DNA from 2 places in the Streptomyces sp. NPDC038200 genome. Region 2 is predicted to be linked to the other one. Evidence: riboswitches for the same ligand, from Rfam matches in the RefSeq annotation. Region 2 holds a riboswitch; the other holds the start of a gene.
The links. Region 2 has a riboswitch for cobalamin ahead of metE (5-methyltetrahydropteroyltriglutamate--homocysteine S-methyltransferase). Riboswitches for the same ligand answer to the same signal wherever they lie in the genome.
Positions count from the first base shown of each region.

Region 1: another riboswitch for cobalamin. It lies ahead of ACZ7KF_RS37505 (cobalamin biosynthesis protein); the one in region 2 lies ahead of metE (5-methyltetrahydropteroyltriglutamate--homocysteine S-methyltransferase).

Region 1 is NZ_JBVJYH010000028.1:25,208-28,194, forward strand. Features, by position in the region: gene ACZ7KF_RS37500 (cobyric acid synthase) at 1-348, opposite strand, end outside; gene ACZ7KF_RS37505 (cobalamin biosynthesis protein) at 345-1,289, opposite strand; cobalamin riboswitch at 1,388-1,528, opposite strand; gene ACZ7KF_RS37510 (hypothetical protein) at 1,990-2,217, opposite strand; gene ACZ7KF_RS37515 (inorganic phosphate transporter) at 2,252-2,987, opposite strand, start outside.
Region 2 is NZ_JBVJYH010000012.1:35,468-38,454, forward strand. Features, by position in the region: gene ACZ7KF_RS23945 (trypsin-like serine peptidase) at 1-44, shown strand, start outside; partial or broken gene ACZ7KF_RS23950 (HAD-IC family P-type ATPase) at 230-863, opposite strand; cobalamin riboswitch at 987-1,205, shown strand; gene metE (5-methyltetrahydropteroyltriglutamate--homocysteine S-methyltransferase) at 1,358-2,987, shown strand, end outside.

The DNA of each region.
Region 1 (2,987 bases), on a different contig from region 2:
CACCGTGCCGAGCAGCCGCTGTTGGCGTCCGCCGTGGTACCCGCGCGCGCTCAGCTCGCCCACCGGCTTCCCCAGCAGCACCACCTGACTGCTCTGTTCGCCGCCGGGCTTGAGCAGCACCGGGTTCATCAGCGCGGTCGGCTCGATCCGGCACGCCTGGGCCTGCATGGCCTGCGCCCGTCCGATCTCCGCGCCCTCCCGTGTGACGAACGAGTTGAGGGACATGTTCTGCGCCTTGAACGGCGCCACTTGGACGCCCTGGCGCACCAGCCAGCGGCAGATGCCGGCGGTCACGACGCTCTTGCCCGCGTCGGAGGTGGTGCCGGCGACGAGAAGACCACCGTTCACTTCCCACGTCCTTTCAGGAGGCTGCGCGCGGCGACCGTGGTGCCGAGGGCGAGCAGGCCGACGCGGCGGGAGAGCCGTACGGCCCGGTCGATGTCGGTGACCCGGACCGGTCGTCCGGCGGCGCCGTTGAGCACGGGGCGGTGCTCGATGCGGCCCCCGTAGGACAGCGTCCCGCCCAGCCGGACGCCGAGGGCGCCCGCGAAGGAGGCTTCCACGGGACCGGCGTTGGGGCTCGGATGCCTGCGCGCGTCGGCCTTCCAGGCGCGCAGGGCGCCCCGCGGATCGGGTCCGGCCGCGGCGGCGAGCACGGCGGTCAGCCGGGCCCCGGGCCAGCCGGCGACGTCGTCGAGGCGGGCGGAGGCCCAGCCGTAGCGCCGGTGCCGGGGCGACTTGTGACCCACCATCGCGTCCAGGGTGTTGACCGCGCGGAACCCGAGCAGTCCGGGTACTCCGGCCACGGCACCCCAGACCAGCGCACCCACGACGGCGTCGGAGGTGTTCTCGGCGACCGACTCGACCACCGCCCGGGCCATGCCGTCGGCGTCCAGTGCCTGCGGGTCCCGGCCGCACAGATGGGGCAGCCGGGCCCGGGCGGCCTCGACGTCCCCGGCCGCCAGGGCGCGTCCGATGGTCCGGGCCTCCCGGGCGAGCGAGGTGCCGCCGACGACGGCCCAGGTGGCGGCGGCGGTCAGCGCGACGGAGGCGGTGCGGGAGGGGCGTACGGCGCGGGCGGCCAGCGCGCCCAGCGCGACGGCGCCACCGGCGCATACGGCGGTGTGCAGCGCGCCCCAGCCGCGGTGGTCGTGCCACAAGGCGCCTTCCACGGCTCCGGCCGCGCGGCCGAACGTGGCGACCGGATGCCCGCGGCGCGGATCGCCGAGGAGCAGGTCCCCCAGGACGCCGGCGGCGGCGCCGTACGCGTACGTGCGATCGGCACCCATCGGCTCAGCCGGCCGTGGGCACAGAAGCGGGCCTGGTACGGGTCCTTCGGCAGCCGGGCATGGCGATCTGTGTCCTCACTCAGGGTGTCCGCGCCCTGGTTCGACGTCAATCGGCGGTGAGAGTTCCTGGCTCCCGGGGTTCTTCCCCGGTGACAGTGGCGGGACCGCGCCGGATTCGCACCGGCTTCCTCTCCTGCCGCCGTACATGGCCTGGGCAGTCCACCACGCGTCCGGAAGGGCCGTCAACTTGCCTTTGACCTGGGATGCCGGACTGTGTGGAGGCCCACACCGCCGGCACGCCGGACGCCGTCGGACGGCCGGATCGCGGTGAATTCCCCTCGCGCGGAGGGCATTCGCCGGTCTCGCTCGTGCGCACGGACGGTGAGGATCTGCAAGGGCTCGTCCGTGTCATACGGGGCGCAACGGACGTGGGGAGGGAGGCGCGGTGGCGTATGCGGGCGAGATGCCGCTCGACGACGGCCGGATCGTGCCGCTGGAGGTGGCGGGCGAGGGCCCGGCGGGCGTCCGGCGGGTCGCGCGGGGCGGCCCGGTGGCCGGGGCGGCGGAGACCCTCCCGCAGGCCCGTGCACGCGCCGCGGACACACATCGGCCCTGCCGGCACCGCGGAGGCGGTGACCCGGCAGGGCCGACATCGGGCTTTCGGCGTCAGGCCTCGGCCATGCTCAGGAGTAGGCCGTGATCAGGCCTTGGCCATGATCAGGTAGATCCCGTACGCGACCGCCGCCGCGCACGCGGCGAAGCACACGTACGCACCGGTCATCGCCAGCCCGGCGGAACCGCCCTGGGCGGCGGCCTTCTCACGGCGCGCCAGGCCGTTGACACCGAGGGTGAACAGGGCCACCAGGCCCACCGTGAACGCGAGGCTCACACCGAAGACGGAGCCGAGGGCCGCCCAGTCGATCTTCATGGGGATGCTTCCTTCAGTAACCGTGTGCTCGGGGTCAGACCGCGGCGGCCGGCGGGACGGCCGGGGCCGGTTCGGCGACGGGGGCGGGGATGGTGGCCGTCAGCTCCTCGACGACCGTGCCCGCGGGCGGCGGGATCACGGCGGCGATGGCGGTGGTGACCACGCCGGCCGGCTCGCCGGTCTCCTCGACCACGTTGGTGTGGTCGACGACCTCGCGGCGGGAGATCTTCCAGATCGCGGCGCTGGCGGCGACCAGGAAGACGGCGACGGCGGCGGTGCCCCAGTCACCCAGGTCGGTGACGGACTCGGCGCCCGCGCCGACCAGCGCGGCGGCCGGGAGGGTGAGCGCCCAGGCGGCGAACATGCGGGTCGCGGTGGACCAGCGGACCACACCGCCCTTGCGGCCGAGGCCCGCGCCCATCACCGAGCCGGAGACGACGTGGGTGGTGGAGAGGGAGAAGCCGAGGTGGGACGAGGCCAGGATGGCGGTCGCGGCGCTGGTCTGGGCGGCGAAGCCCTGGCGCGGCTCCAGGTCGGTCAGGCCCTTGCCCATGGTGCGGATGATGCGCCAGCCGCCGATGTAGGTGCCGAGGGCGATGGCCAGGCCGGCGGAGAGGATCACCCAGGTGGGAGGGTTGGATCCGGGGGCGATGGCGCCGCCCGCGATCAGCGCGAGGGTGATGATGCCCATCGTCTTCTGGGCGTCGTTGGTGCCGTGGGCGAGGGAGACAAGGCCGGCGGAGGCGATCTGGCCGGCGCGGTAGCCCTTG
Region 2 (2,987 bases):
GTGACGTGGTCAAGGCCCTGTACGACAAGGCCCAGGCCGCGTGACACCGACCGGTACGGCGTCGGCGGGGAGGAGTGCCGCAGCCCCGGCCGGCCGGCAGCCGTCCGCCGGACCGGCGGCACCGGCCGGCGTCCCGTCGTGCGACTCCCTTCGCTGAACGACCGGTCCGTCGAGGGCCCGGGGCGCCGGGCCCTCGACGGCTGCGTCGGTGACCGCCGCACGCCGGCGGTCACCGGTCGACGGCCTGGAAGCCGCGCAGGCGCAGACTGTTGCCGACCACGAAGACCGAGGAGAAGGCCATCGCCGCTCCCGCGATCATCGGGTTGAGCAGTCCGGCGGCGGCCGGCGGCAGGGCGGCGACGTTGTAGGCGAAGGGCCCGGAAGAGGTTGGACCGGATGGTGCCCAGCGTCTTGCGGGCGAGCCGGACGGCGTCCGCCGCGACCCGCAGGTCCCCGCGCACGAGAGTGAGGTCGCCCGCCTCGATCGCCGCGTCCGTGCCCGTGCCCATGGCGAGGCCGAGGTCGGCCTGGGCGAGGGCCGCCGCGTCGTTGACGCCGTCACCGACCATGGCCACCGAACGTCCCTCGGCCTGAAGGCGCTCGACCACGTCGACCTTGTCCTGCGGAAGCACCTCGGCGATGACGTGCTCCGGGTCGACGCCCACCTCGGCCGCCACGGTCTCGGCGACGGCCCGGTTGTCACCGGTCAGCAGGACGGGCGTCAGTCCGAGGGCAGGCAGTCGGCGGACGGCCTCGGGGCTGGTCTCCTTGACGGCGTCGGCGACTTCGAGGACCGCGCGGGCCTCGCCGTCCCGGGCCACGGCGATGGCCGTACGTCCGGCCGCCTCGGCGTCGGTCCTGGCAAGCGGAACTCGCCCTCTCCCGCCGCGCCTCGGGACGTACGGGCAGGACAGGGCGGCGACCGGGGATCTCGATTCCGCATCCGAATGACGGACGCGCCGCACCGCATCCCCGGCCGGGGCCGTAGGCTGGCCCGTGCAGCTGGTTCGCCCCGTCAGCCAGGCGGGAGGCGTCGCAAGAGGGAACCCGGTGGGAATCCGGGACTGCCCCGCAGCGGTGAGCGGGAACGACCGCCGTCATACGCACTGGGCCCGAGGAGGGCCTGGGAAGCGACGGCCAGTAGGTGTCCTCCTCGTGAGGACGTGCCCGTGAGTCCGAAGACCTGCCACCTGCCCGCGCGCGACCCACTCGGGCGCGGACATCCCGGTGACCTCGTGGGCGGGTCGGCGTGCACACCGAACGGACGGCCAGGGGCCGCTGCCGGCCGGTCCGTCACCCTTCGCGCTCACGTCCCGTCGCCAGGATCTCAGGGATTCATCTCGCGAAGGAGATCTCCGTGACCACGAAGTCCGCAGCCGCGGCAGCACGGGCGACCGTGTACGGCTACCCCCGCCAGGGTCGGCACCGGGAGCTGAAGAAGGCGGTCGAGGGGTACTGGAAGGGCCGCGTCACCGCCGACGCCCTGCGCGCCACCGCCGCCGGCCTGCGCCGCGCGAACTGGCGGCAGCTCGCCGAGGCGGGCATCCACGAGGTCCCCACCGGCGACTTCTCGTACTACGACCACGTCCTGGACACCACCGTCATGGTCGGCGCGATCCCCGCACGCCACCGAGCGGCCGTCGCCGCCGACCCACTGGACGGCTACTTCGCCATGGCGCGCGGCACACAGGACGTGGCGCCGCTGGAGATGACGAAGTGGTTCGACACCAACTACCACTACCTGGTGCCGGAGTTGAGCCCGGACACGGTGTTCTCCGCGAACTCCGCCAAGCAGGTCGCGGAGCTGACGGAGGCCCTTGCCCTGGGCCTGCGCGCCCGGCCCGTCCTGGTCGGCCCCGTCACCTATCTGCTTCTCGCCAAGCCCGCGCCGGGCGTGCCCGCCGGCTTCGAACCGCTCACCCTGCTCGACCGTCTGCTGCCCGTGTACGCCGAGGTCCTCGCCGACCTGCGCGCGGCCGGCGCCACTTGGGTGCAGCTGGACGAACCCGCCCTGGTCCAGGACCGCACCCCGGCCGAGCTGAACGCCGCCGCCCGCACCTACCGCGACCTCGGCGCCCTCACCGACCGTCCCCGGCTGCTGGTGGCGTCCTACTTCGGACGGCTCGGCGAGGCCCTGCCCGTGCTGGCCAAGGCACCGGTCGAGGGACTCGCCCTGGACTTCACCGAGGCGGCCGCGGCCAACCTGGACGACCTCGCGGCCGTGGGCGGCCTGCCCGGCAAGCGCCTGGTCGCCGGGGTCGTCGACGGCCGCAACATCTGGGTGAACGACCTGGGGAAGTCGCTCTCCACGCTCGGGACCCTGCTGGGGCTGGCGGACCGGGTGGACGTGTCCGCCTCCTCCTCCCTGCTGCACGTTCCGCTCGACACCGCCATGGAACGCGACATCGAGCCGCAGATCCTGCGCTGGCTCGCCTTCGCGCGGCAGAAGACCCGCGAGATCGTCACCCTCGCCAAGGGCCTGGCCCGGGGCACCGACACGATCGCCGCGGAACTCGCCGCCAACCGGGCCGACCTGGCCTCCCGCGCCGGCTCCCCCCTCACCCGCGACCCGGCCGTCCGGTCACGCGCCGCCGCCGTGACCGAGGCCGACGTCCGCCGCTCCCCGTCGTACGCCGAACGCGCGGCGGCCCAGCGGGCCCACCTGCGTCTGCCGGTGCTGCCGACCACGACGATCGGCTCCTTCCCGCAGACGGACGAGCTGCGCACCGCGCGGGCGGCGTTGCGCGGCGGGCGCATCGACACCGCCGGATACGAGCGGCGCGTCGAGGCGGAGATCCAGAAGGTGATCTCCTTCCAGGAGAAGGCGGGTCTGGACGTCCTGGTGCACGGCGAGGCCGAACGCAACGACATGGTCCAGTACTTCGCGGAGCGGCTCACCGGCTACCTCGCCACCCGGCACGGCTGGGTCCAGTCCTACGGCACCCGCTGTGTCCGCCCGCCGATCCTGGCCGGCGACATCTCCCGCG